3 regions of the Pseudomonas sp. 910_21 genome follow, and region 3 is predicted to be linked to each of the others. Evidence: predicted binding sites of a transcription regulator. Region 3 holds the regulator's gene; each other region holds the start of a gene.
The links. Region 3 encodes FliA, which starts transcription of late flagellar genes. Its sites were predicted from a motif close to CTAAAGTTTNNNNNNNNNNNGCCGNTAA; they were not measured.
Positions count from the first base shown of each region.

Region 1: a site for FliA is predicted at 1,327-1,354, ahead of motA (flagellar motor stator protein MotA). Genes of this name have one in related genera too.
Region 2: a site for FliA is predicted at 1,833-1,860, ahead of FW796_RS12120 (methyl-accepting chemotaxis protein). Genes of this name have one in related genera too.

Region 1 covers NZ_VXCY01000004.1:202,068-206,312, forward strand. The annotation lists gene motB (flagellar motor protein MotB) at 1-403, opposite strand, end outside; gene motA (flagellar motor stator protein MotA) at 407-1,258, opposite strand; gene FW796_RS14665 (HDOD domain-containing protein) at 1,425-2,963, shown strand; gene rhdA (thiosulfate sulfurtransferase) at 3,007-3,822, shown strand; gene asd (archaetidylserine decarboxylase) at 3,841-4,245, shown strand, end outside.
Region 2 covers NZ_VXCY01000003.1:453,805-458,049, reverse strand. The annotation lists gene FW796_RS12130 (NorM family multidrug efflux MATE transporter) at 1-704, opposite strand, end outside; gene FW796_RS12125 (LysR substrate-binding domain-containing protein) at 862-1,782, shown strand; gene FW796_RS12120 (methyl-accepting chemotaxis protein) at 1,975-3,951, shown strand; gene FW796_RS12115 (Ca2+-dependent phosphoinositide-specific phospholipase C) at 4,074-4,245, shown strand, end outside.
Region 3 covers NZ_VXCY01000001.1:43,498-47,742, reverse strand. The annotation lists gene flhF (flagellar biosynthesis protein FlhF) at 1-337, shown strand, start outside; gene fleN (flagellar synthesis regulator FleN) at 456-1,286, shown strand; gene fliA (RNA polymerase sigma factor FliA) at 1,283-2,023, shown strand; gene FW796_RS00230 (chemotaxis response regulator CheY) at 2,189-2,560, shown strand; gene FW796_RS00225 (protein phosphatase CheZ) at 2,591-3,379, shown strand; gene FW796_RS00220 (chemotaxis protein CheA) at 3,392-4,245, shown strand, end outside.

The sequences.
Region 1 (4,245 bases), on a different contig from region 3:
TCTCTTCAACCTTGTTCTGCAACTCTTGCAGCAGCAGTTCGAGACGCTCGCGCTCAACCTGCTCGGCCATGCCCTCCACCTGATCGGCATCCACCGTGACCTTGTCCGGCTGCGGCTGGGACTTGATCTCGGGGTTGAGGGTGTTGTCCGGCGCCAGCTCAGGAGAGCCGCCCAGGTCGATGATGTAGGGCGTGCCGCTTTCCGAGAAGCCGATCGGGTCCTTGAAGTAACCGGCGATGGCGATCTTCTGTTCCGGGGTCGCGGTGGACAAGAGCCACAGCACCAGGAAGAACGCCATCATCGCCGTGGCGAAGTCGGCGAAGGCGATTTTCCAGGCGCCCCCGTGATGTCCGCCAGCGAAGCGCTTGACGCGCTTGATGATAATCGGCTGATTATTTTCCATGACTTAGCGACCGCGAACCGCTTGTTCCAGCTCGGCGAAGCTAGGACGGTGCGCCGGGTACAGAACCTTGCGCCCAAACTCCACCGCCAGGGACGGCGGCATGCCGGAAGCCGAAGCTACCAGGGACGCCTTGATGGCTTCGTAGACGTTCAGTTCTTCCTTGGCATCGTGGGCCAGGGAATGGGCCAGCGGGCCGAAGAAACCATAGGCCGCGAGAATACCGAAGAAGGTACCTACCAGCGCCGCACCTACGTGCAGGCCGATGGACTTCTGGTCGCCGTCGCCCAGGGAGGCCATGGTCACCACGATCCCCAGTACCGCCGCAACGATACCGAAGCCCGGCATGCCGTCGGCAATCCCGTTGACCGCATGAGAAGGATGCTCAAGGTCTTCCTTGAGGCTGAACAGCTCCATGTCGAACAGGCCTTCCAGCTCGTGGGGAGCCATGTTGCCGGAGGACATGATGCGCAGGTAGTCACAGACAAAAGCGGTCATGCGTTCGTCTTTGAGCACTGCCGGATACTTGGCGAAAATCGGGCTGGCGGCAGCGTCCTCGATGTCCCCTTCGATGGCCATCATGCCTTCGCGACGACTTTTGTTGAGTATCTCGTAGATCAGACCCAGCACTTCCAGATAGAAGGTGTGGGTGAAGCGCGAGCTGAACATGCCCAGGGATTTCTTGACGACGTGCATCGTCATGTAGCCCGGGTTGGCCTGGAGGAATGCGCCAAAGGCAGCACCGCCAATGATCAGAACCTCGAAGGGCTGGATCAGTGCCGCGATTTTGCCGTGTGAAAGCACGTATCCGCCGAGCACGCTCGCGAATACGACGATGATGCCGATAATTTTAGCCATAGGTAGGAGAGTACTTATTGAGTCGGGTTCAAGGTCATATTCGGAAGTTCTTAAAACTCTTCTTCTACTTATCGGCAAAACTGCGCCAGACTATAGCCAGTTAAGGCGAAAAGCCAGTTTGGCCCGCTCTGGGCGTGTTCACAGCAGACGATGATTGCGCCCGACCATGTCTAATGAAACCAACGTCCCACATTCCCCGCCCGCCTCTCTCGACGCCTGGGTAAAGCTCCTCAATGGCGTGCGCTTGCCCGTGCCGCAAGCCAGTCATGATCGAGTGTGCAAAGCCATCGCCAACAATCGCAGTTCGCTACGCGACATTGCCGAACTGATGCAAAACAGCCCGGCGCTGGCCTTGAGTGTGATCCGCGAAGCCAATCGACACTCCCACGGCAGCATGAGCGAACCGGCAGAAAACCTGGAGGTCGCGGTCAACCGCCTGGGACTCAAGCGCACCGAAGAACTGCTCGAGCAACTGCCCACCCTGCCAGAGCAACAGATCCCCCAGGCACTGCGTCAGTTGCAACTGATCAGCCAGCACGCCACCCAGCAAGCCAACGGTTTTTTCGCCGGGCGCCTGGCACGACTGTGGCAGGACATTCACTGGGGCAGCCTGCTGTTTCTCTCGCCACTGTGGGCCATGGCCCTGGTCTACCCCAAGCTCGTGGAAGAATGGGAACTGCGGGTCATCTATAAGCACGAGTCGGCTCGCCAGGTAGAAATGCAACTGTTCGGTGTTCGGCTGATGGAGTTGTGCCAGGCCCTGGTCCATGCCTGGCACTTGCCGATCTGGGTGCAGCAGGGTTATCGCCTGCTGACCCAGGAGCAGCATCAACTGGCCAAGGTCATGCTGATCGCCCGCGACAGCGAACATCCGCTGCGCCAGCAACAACGCCTGGATGCGGACCCGGACCTGCAGCGCTGGCTGAACCAGCCGGCCAACTGCGTCCTGCTGGCCAACGGCCTGGCCCTGGCGGCGCAGCACTCCTGGAACAACGCTCATGGCCGACGCTGGCAAAACCTCACCGGTCTGTACCTGCAAATGCCGGTCGCACAGGTCCAGCAACAGCTGCACCAGCAGGCGGCAACCAGCGCCCGCAATGACAGCCAGCCCGATCTATGGCACCCGGCCCAGGCCCTGATCTGGCCCTGGGATGTGCGGCGCCTGCACAACGGCGAACAGCCGGCACCGGCTCCGACAGCCGAGGAGCTGGCCAAATGGCGCAAGCTCTGCGGCGAACTTCTACTGGAGCCCAGCCCCTTCACCAATGCCGTGCACCTCACCGGCTTTGCCCGAGATGCCCTGGTGGCCTGCGGCATGCATCGAGTGCTGCTACTGATGGTCGACCGCAGCCAGAGCCACCTGCGGGTGCAGCAACTGTATGGTCTGCCCCAGGAAACAGCAGGGCTGACACTGCAGGCCAAGCAGAGCACGGTGCTGCAACGCCTGCTGGAAAAGTCTGCCCAGGTGCGTCTGACACCGGTCAACAATGGGCAGTTTTCCGCCCACCTGCCAACTTCCTTGCGCCAGTTGTTTCGGGGCGAACACCTGCTAATGCGCTCCCTGTCGTGCAACGGCCGGGTACTGATGCTGGCCGTGGCCGATCAGGGTGGTGTTCCGTTCTCGGAAATCAGCGTCCAGGCGTTCGGCAAGACCGCTCAGTGCATCGAAAAAGCCTTGCATAGCTTTACCAACCGCAGCCAATGACGCTTGCGCTACAATCCTTCCCTTTGTGCCCTGGGGACCTGACATGTCTGACTTCTCTGGCTTGCCGCTGGTCATCGAACCGAGCGACTTGCTCGCCCGCCTTGACGCCCGCGAACTGATCCTGGTCGACCTGACCAGCGCTGCCCGCTATGCAACCGGGCATATTCCCGGAGCGCGCTTCGTCGATCCCAAACGCACTCAACTCGGCCAGGCTCCCGCCCCTGGACTGCTGCCGCCGCAGACCGCTCTCGAAGCACTGTTCGGCGAACTCGGACACAACCCTGACGCGGTCTACGTGGTCTATGACGACGAAGGCGGTGGCTGGGCCGGCCGCTTCATCTGGCTGCTGGACGTGATCGGCCACACTGGCTACCACTACCTGGACGGCGGCCTGCCGGCCTGGCTGGCAGAAAGCCTGCCGGTGACCACCGAAGTACCGGCCGCGGCAGGCCGCCCAGTGCCGCTGACCCTGCATGACGAACCCACCGCCACCCGCGAATACCTGCAAAGCCGCCTCGGTGCAGCCGACCTTGCAATCTGGGACGCCCGCGGACCGTTGGAATACTCCGGGGAGAAAGTCCTGGCCGCCAAGGGCGGACACATTCCCGGCGCGGTGAACTTCGAGTGGACCGCCGGCATGGACCAGGCGCGTCATCTGCGCATTCGCCGCGACATGCCGCAGATCCTCGCGGATCTAGGCATCAGCAAAGACAAAGAAGTGATCACCCACTGCCAGACCCACCACCGCTCGGGCTTCACCTATCTGGTGGCCAAGGCGCTGGGCTACCCGCGGGTCAAGGGCTACGCCGGTTCCTGGGGCGAATGGGGCAATCATCCCGATACGCCCGTAGAGATTTAAGGTTTTTAAGGACACCCAATGAAAAAGCGTTTGTTCATCCTCAGCCAGTACCTGCTGCCTCATCACCTGCTGTCGCGCCTGGCCGGCTGCATTGCCGAGTGCCGCGTGCGCTGGTTCAAGAATGCGTTCACCAGCTGGTTCGCCAAGCAGTACCAAGTGAACATGTCCGAAGCCCAAGTGGAGGACGTAACGGCCTACGAACATTTCAATGCCTTCTTCACCCGCGCCCTGAAAGAGGGCGCACGACCGCTGGACCCGACCCCTGGGGCAATCCTCAGCCCCGCCGACGGAGCCATCAGCCAACTGGGTCCGATCGAGCACGGCCGGGTATTCCAGGCCAAGGGCCACAGCTACAGCGTACTGGAACTGCTGGGTGGCGATCCGGCCCTGGCCGCGCCTTTCATGGGCGGCGACTTCGCCACC
Region 2 (4,245 bases), on a different contig from region 3:
AGGTAATGGGTGTTCAGCCGGGCCAGACCCTGGCGCAACGGGTACGCGGCGTAGGCCGGATGGCGCTTGATGTGCCAGGCCAGTGCCAGCGCCATGCAGTTGGCAACGATGGCGGTCACCAGGCCGATGCCCACCAGGCCGAGTTTCGGCAGGCCGAACATGCCGGTGATCAATGCATAGTTGAGCAGGAAGTTGGCCACAGTCCCTGCCAGGCTGATGACCATCACCGGCGTCGCCCGGCCGATGGCGCTGGTAAAACCGCGCAAGGCCATGAAACTCAAGTAGCCGGGCAGGGCGAACGGCAGGATCAGCAGGAACTGGCCGGCGGCCTGGACGTTGCTTGGGGTCTGGCCAAACAGCAGCAACAGCGGTTTGAGGTTCCACAGCAGCAGGCCGGCGACCAGGGCCATGATCCAGGCCAGCCACAGGCCGGCCTGGGTCAGGCGGGCGGCGCCCTCGATGTCTCCGGCGCCCTGACGAATCGCCACCAGGGTGCCTACCGCGGCAATCACGCCGATGCAGAAAATCGAGACAAAGGAATAGCTGGCGGCGCCCAGACCGCCGCCGGCCAGGGCTTCGGGGCTGAGGCGGGCCATCATCAGGGTGTCGGTGAGAACCATCAGCATGTGCGCCAGCTGGGAGGCGATCAGCGGCCCCGCCAGCCGCAGGATGGCCCAGAGTTCGGTACGTGCTGGATGCTGCATGGTCATCAGGCTCGATCAGGGTAAAGTCGGGGAGAGGGCTGATTCTCGGCGCTTCTGGGCCATAGCACAAAGGGATAAAAATACTTGCTGGCATGATTAAAACTCATGCGAACGACTTTCTGGTAGCGTTGCGTCATTCCGCTGCCGGAGCGCATCCATGTCCCGCCGTCTTCCTCCTCTTTATGCCCTGCGTGCCTTTGAAGCAGCGGCGCGGCACAGCTCGTTCACCCGGGCGGCCGAGGAGCTGTCCATTACCCAGAGTGCTGTCAGCCGGCATATCCGCACCCTGGAGGAGCACTTCGCTTGCCGGCTGTTCCAGCGCAGTGGGCGCAATCTGCAACTGACCGAAGCGGCGCGTTTGCTGCTGCCGGGCATCCGCGAGGGCTTCGGTGCCCTGGAGCGGGCCTGCAATACCTTGCGGGCCGAAGACGACATCCTGCGCATGAAGGCGCCGTCGACCCTGACCATGCGCTGGTTGCTGGCGCGCCTCAGCCGTTTCCGCCATCTGCAGCCGGGCAACGAAGTGCAGCTCACCAGTGCCTGGATGGATGTGGATTCCGTGGACTTCAACCAGGAACCCTTCGACTGTGCGGTACTGCTGAGCAACGGACACTTTCCACCGGATTGGGAAGCCAGCTACCTGTTCCCGGAGTTACTGGTCCCGGTGGGCGCTCCGAATCTGCTCGAAGACCTGCCCTGGGATGTGGCGCGGCTGGCGGCCACGGAGTTGTTGCATCCGACTCCTGACCGGCGGGACTGGCGCAGTTGGCTGGAGCAGATGGGGCTCACGGATCAGGTTTCCCTCAAGGGCGGGCAGGTGTTCGACACTCTGGAGCTGGGGATGATTGCGGCGGCTCGGGGCTACGGCGTGTCCATGGGGGACCTGCTGATGGTGGCCGAGGATGTCGCTCAAGGTCGCTTGAGCCTGCCCTGGCCGACTGCCGTCGCCAGCGGCTTGAACTATTACCTGGTGTGGCCCAAGACCCGGCCGGGAGGTGAACGTTTGCGTCGTCTCAGCGACTTTCTCCAGGGTGAGGTCGAGGCGATGCAATTGCCTGCGGTAGAGCGCCTGGGCTGAAACGTTGAAGCACCCGGCCGGCAAGGTTGTGCACATATCCTTGCAAGACGCTCAAGTATTGCCCGGCGCCGCCGAATCCTAGGACATGGAACCAGCGTTCAGGAAGGTCCTAATTACTAAAAACACTTAGAAATATTGTTGCCGAGCGTGCCACTCGATCAGGATGATCCGCCTTCTCGGCCAGGAGCCATCATGTCCCAACCCCGTGCCCGGATAGCCTCCCAGCTAGGGCTTGCCCTTGCCCTGATACTCGCCCTGGTGATCAGCGGCAGTACCCTGTTTGCCCTGCGTTCTCTGGATTCGGCGAATCTCGACACCCGAGAAGAGCACTTGGCCAGCGAAGCGCGCCTGCTGGCGGACCAGCTCAACACCTTTCACAGCAGCCTGCGCGAAAGCACCCAGCGCCTCAGTGGCTTGTTTGAAAACCGCTTCAGCAGCGGCATGAGCCTGCATCCCGAACAACCGGTGACAGTGGCTGGGGTCCAGACCCCCGGGCTGCACCTGGGGGACATGGTGCTGAACAACAACTTCGAGGAAGTGGACGAGTTCAAGCAGATGACCGCCGGGGTGGCGACCCTGTTCGTGCGCAGCGGCGACGACTTCATCCGGGTCAGTACCTCCCTGAGCAAACAGGACGGCAGCCGGGCCATTGGCACCTTGCTCGACCACGCCCACCCGGCCTATCAGAAACTCATGGCGGGGCAGGGTTATGTTGGCCGGGCGCTGTTGTTCGAGCGCTTCTACATGACCCAGTACACCCCGGTGCTGGATCGTGCCGGCAAGGTGATTGCCGTGCTGTTCGTTGGTTTTGACTACACCGATGCGCAGAATGCCCAGTTCGACAATCTCAAGCGCTTCCGCATCGGACAGAGCGGCTCTCTGGCCTTGCTGGACGAGCAGCACAAGTGGCTGGTGCCGCCGGCGGGCGTGCAAGGCCTGGATCAGGCCGCACAGGTCATGACCGATGCGGCGAAGGAGCCGGGCAAGGGGCGCTTCTGGAGCGACCAGGGCGAAGACTTCTACAGCCTGGCGGTGCCTTTTGCCGGTGGGCCCTGGGCGGTGGTGGCGAGCATGCCCAAGGCCGAGATCCGGGCGGTGACCTGGAGCGTCGGTATCCGTCTGGTGATCGGCAGCCTGTTGGCGATGTTGCTGGCGGTGGGCGCCACGGTCTGGCTGCTGCGCAGCAAGCTGGCACCCTTGAGTGATCTGGTGCGTCAGGCCCAGGCCCTAGGCGGTGGCGACCTGAGTGCGCGGTTGAATGTATCCAGCCACGATGAGATCGGCCAACTGGCTCGTAGCTTCAACCAGATGGGTGAAGCCTTGTCGACCATGGTCGAGCACATCCGCCGTTCTGCCGCTGAGGTCAACGGCCGGGCCCAGGCCTTGTCCGGCCTGTCCAGCGGTGCCTATGAGGGCATGGAGCAGCAGTCGGGCGAGATCACCAGCATGGCGGGGGCGGTGGAGGAGTTCAGCGCCACGTCGCTGAACATCGCTGACAATATGGGCAGCACTCAGCGCCTGGCCCAGGAAAACGCCCAGCAAACCCACATCGGCCGCGAGTCCATGGAACAGGCGTCATCGTCCCTTGAGCAGATTGCCGGGGCGCTCAACAGCACGGCTACGGTGATCAATACCCTGGGCCAACGCTCCCAGGAGATCGGCGGAATTGTCGGGGTGATCACTGCGATTGCCGACCAGACCAACCTGCTCGCTCTCAACGCCGCCATTGAGGCGGCCCGTGCCGGCGAGCAGGGTCGCGGCTTCGCCGTGGTGGCGGATGAGGTACGCAACCTGGCGTCGCGTACCCGCGAGGCCACGGACGAAATCTCGCAGATGATCAACAGCATCCAACAGGAAACCGGCCACGCCATCGAAACCATGGAGCAGGGCAACCGACTGATGCAGGAAGGCTTGTCGCGCAACGCCGACGTGGCTTCGGCCCTGGCCCTGATCGACGAGCAGAGCCGCAGCGCCGGCGAGCAGTTCGCCGCCATCACCACGGCCACCCAGGAGCAGAGCAGCACCGCCACGGTGCTCAGCAGCAACCTGCAGAGCATTGCCCAGGCCAACAGCGAGCAACGGGAAGTGGTGTCCAACCTGGCAGTCACTGCCCGTGAACTGGAAACACTGGCCGCCGACCTGCGCCAGGAAGTCGACCGCTTCCGCTGACCGCGGCCATTTCACCCTGCAACCCTGGGTTGCAGGGTGAATGTTGCAATGACGCTTGATTCGACTAAAACAGATGAGCAGCGATTGGCCCTTCAAGGACTTCTCTTTCAGCAGGAGCTGGCATGACTCATCTCACTCGTTTTGTCCCGCGCGTACTCGCCCTGTCGGCACTGGTGTTCAGCCAGATGGCTCTCAGCGAGGAAAGCCCGGCGTTCATTGCCCCGGCGACCTGGAGCACGCCGTTCAACGGCATTGCCCAGGTGGCCTGCCATAACTGCTACGAGAAGCAATATG
Region 3 (4,245 bases):
GGCGAAGAATTACCTGGTACTGGCCACCACCAGCCAGAAGCAGGTGCTGACCGCTGCCTACCACAGCTACAAGCGCTGCGGTCTGGCCGGTTGCATCCTGACTAAACTGGATGAAACAGCCAGTCTTGGCGAGGTCTTGAGCCTGGCCATCAGTCACGAATTGCCGGTGGCCTATCTCACCGATGGTCCACGGATTCCCGACGATTTGCACCTGCCTCGCCGGCACCAGTTGGTGAGTCGCGCTGTCAGCGTGCAGATGCAGGAAGAACCCAGCGAAGAAGCCATGGCCGACATGTTCGCTGACCTCTATCACAGCCCGACCAAGCGGGTCGGCTGAGGTAGACATGAATAGATTGCAGTGTATCTACATCGATGGTCTGCCATGCATTGTTCCAATGGTGAACGCGCAGCCAGTTATGTGGCCCCGTCTAAGTAAGACAAGGTAAAGAAAGAACATGGGCAGCATGCATCCCGTACAGGTGATTGCGGTGACCGGCGGCAAAGGTGGCGTCGGCAAGACTAATGTGTCAGTGAACTTGTCCCTGGCTCTGGCTGAGCTCGGCCGGCGAGTCTTGCTGCTGGACGCCGATCTGGGACTGGCCAACGTCGATGTCCTGTTGGGTCTGACCCCCAAGCGCACCCTGGCGGATGTCATCGAAGGGCGCTGTGAGCTGCGCGACGTGCTGCTCCAGGGGCCTGGCGGCATTCGCATCGTTCCGGCCGCTTCGGGTACCCAAAGCATGGTGCACCTGAGCCCCGCCCAGCACGCCGGTCTGATCCAGGCCTTCAGCGACATCGGCGACAATCTCGATGTACTGGTGATCGACACCGCTGCAGGTATTGGTGACTCGGTAGTCAGTTTCGTCCGCGCGGCCCAGGAAGTGTTGCTGGTGGTCTGTGACGAACCGACCTCCATCACCGACGCCTACGCGCTGATCAAACTGCTCAACCGCGACTATGGCATGAACCGTTTCCGGGTCTTGGCCAACATGGCCCAGAGCCCTCAGGAAGGGCGCAACCTGTTTGCAAAATTGACCAAGGTCACGGATCGCTTCCTGGACGTGGCCTTACAATACGTCGGCGCAGTTCCCTACGACGAAAGCGTACGCAAGGCCGTGCAAAAGCAGCGTGCGGTCTATGAAGCCTTTCCTCGTTCGAAGTGTGCATTGGCGTTCAAGGCCATCGCGCAAAAAGTCGATACCTGGCCGTTGCCAGCGAACCCACGCGGGCATCTGGAGTTTTTTGTCGAGCGGCTAGTGCATCAAACAGCGGGACCGGTGCTATGACTGCCAGCGGCTACAACCTCTACAAGAAGTCGGCACGTGACAGCCAATACGAACTGATCGAGCGCTACGCGCCCCTGGTCAAGCGTATTGCCTATCACCTGCTGGCGCGGTTGCCGGCCAGTGTTCAGGTGGAAGACCTGATTCAGGCCGGGATGATCGGTTTGCTCGAAGTGTCGACCAAATACGACGCGAGCAAGGGGGCGAGTTTCGAAACCTATGCGGGTATCCGTATCCGTGGGGCGATGCTCGACGAGGTTCGCAAAGGCGATTGGGCACCGCGTTCGGTGCACCGTAATACGCGCATGGTCAGTGATGCCATTCGCGCAATTGAAGCTAAAACCGGTCGTGACGCTAAAGATCACGAAGTTGCGGCCGAACTTCAATTGAGTCTCGACGATTATTACGGGATTTTGAACGACACCTTGGGCAGCCGCCTGTTCAGTTTCGACGACCTGTTGCAGGACGGCGAACATGAAGGGCTGCATGAGGATGGCGCCAGTGCTCATCTCGAGCCGTCACGGGACCTGGAGGATGAACGCTTCCAGGCTGCGTTGGCGGATGCGATTGCCAATTTGCCGGAGCGCGAGCGACTGGTGTTGGCGCTGTACTACGACGAAGAGCTGAACCTCAAGGAAATCGGTGAGGTCCTGGGGGTCAGCGAGTCGCGGGTCAGCCAGTTACACAGCCAGTGCGCAGCCCGCTTGCGGGGGCGTTTGGGGGAGTGGCGAGCGCGCTGACAGGCAGTGTGGGGACACTGCGATCAGGACCGGTGAAGCAAGCGCTGCACCGGTCTTGCGGTATGTGCTCCATGCAGTCGTTGTGTGTTATGCCGAATTGATTGAATGGCGCGTTCAGGTGCTGGATGCGTTTAAGACTGCTTGGAGGTCGAATTGGACAAGAACATGAAAATCCTCATCGTTGATGACTTTTCAACGATGCGGCGGATCATAAAAAACCTGTTGCGTGATCTGGGTTTCACCAACACGGTCGAGGCCGACGATGGCACCACTGCCATTCCGGTACTCAACAGCGGGAGCATCGACTTTCTGGTAACAGACTGGAACATGCCGGGCATGACCGGTATCGACCTGCTGCGCCACGTGCGTGCCGATGAAAAACTCAAGCACCTGCCGGTATTGATGGTTACTGCTGAAGCCAAGCGCGAGCAGATCATCGAAGCTGCCCAGGCCGGCGTAAACGGCTATGTCGTCAAACCATTCACGGCTCAGGCGTTGAAAGAGAAGATCGAAAAAATCTTCGAACGCATCGGTTGAGACGCGTAGCCATTCCGCCACGGGGGAGCTATGGAGCATAACGAATCTTCACTGGGCGACTTTGAGTCGACCCTGAAAAAACATGCGCTGGAACTGGTCGAAAGCCTTGAAAAGGGCAGGTTCGGCGAAGCGGTGCAATTGATCCATGAGCTCAATCAGACCCGTGACCGCGGCCTGTATCAGGAAGTGGGCAAGCTCACCCGCGAGCTGCATAGCGCAATCGTCAATTTCCAGATTGACCCGCACATGCCGCAAGCCGAGGAAGTTTCACAGATCACGGATGCCACTGAGCGCCTGTCCTATGTGGTCCGGCTCACGGAAGCCGCAGCCAACCGCACCATGGACCTGGTAGAGAGCAGCACCCCGTTGGTCAACGGCCTGAGCACTGAAGCCCAGGCCTTGAGCGCAGACTGGGGGCGCTTTATGCGGCGTGAGGTCGGCGCTGAAGAGTTTCGCGAACTGGCACGCCGGGTCGACAGTTTCCTGACGCGCAGCGAGCAGGAAACCCGCACCGTATCGGGCCACCTCAACGACATTCTGCTGGCGCAGGATTACCAGGACCTGACCGGACAGGTGATCAAGCGTGTGACCCAGTTGGTCACGGAAGTCGAAAGCAATCTGCTCAAACTCGTCTTGATGGCCAGCCAGGTCGATCGTTTCGCCGGCATCGAACATGACCGTGAATCGATCCTCGCTGAAAAAGATCCGCAAAAACATCTCGCCAAGGGTGAAGGTCCGCAGATTCATGCCGATAAACGGGAAGACGTTATGTCCGGTCAGGACGATGTAGACGATTTGCTTTCCAGCCTTGGATTCTAGGAGCACCCATTAATGAGCTTCGGCGCCGATGAAGAGATCCTTCAGGATTTCCTGGTTGAGGCCGGCGAGATTCTAGAGCAACTGTCCGAACAACTGGTCGAGCTGGAAAGCCGGCCAGATGATGCGGACTTGCTCAATGCAATTTTTCGCGGTTTTCACACTGTTAAAGGGGGCGCCGGCTTCCTCCAGCTCAATGAGCTGGTGGAGTGCTGCCACATCGCCGAGAACGTCTTCGACATCCTGCGCAAGGGTGAGCGGCGAGTCGACTCGGAACTGATGGACGTGGTGCTTGAGGCTCTGGACGCGGTGAACGGCATGTTCAGCCAGGTCCGTGAGCGCACCGAAATTACTGCCGCGACACCGGAACTGCTGGCCGCCTTGGCGCGCCTGGCCGAACCCGCCGGTGCCGAGGCTCCAGCGCCTGTTGTGGAAGAGGTGGCTGAACCCGTTGCCGAGCCTGAGGCCCAGGGCGGGGATATCACCGATAACGAATTCGAATTGCTGCTCGATTCGCTGAATGCCGCCAAGGCCGACGCCGAGGCTGCGCCTGCCGCTGCTCCAGTGGCTGCGGGCGAGCCGGCCAGCGATGAAATCACTGACGCCGAGTTCGAGTCGCTGCTGGACCAACTGCACGGTAAAGGCCAGTTCGCCGCCGATGCGGTGGCCCCGGCTGCGGCCAACGCCACGCCTGGCGCAGCCGCCGGTGGCGACGAAATCACCGACGACGAATTCGAGGCCTTGCTGGACCAATTGCATGGCAAGGGCACCTTTGCCGTGGATGCGCTGGATTCGGCCGTGGCTGCGGCGCCTGCTCCGGCAGTGGCTGCGCCAAGCGCGGCAGCCGCTGGCAGCGACCTGATCACCGA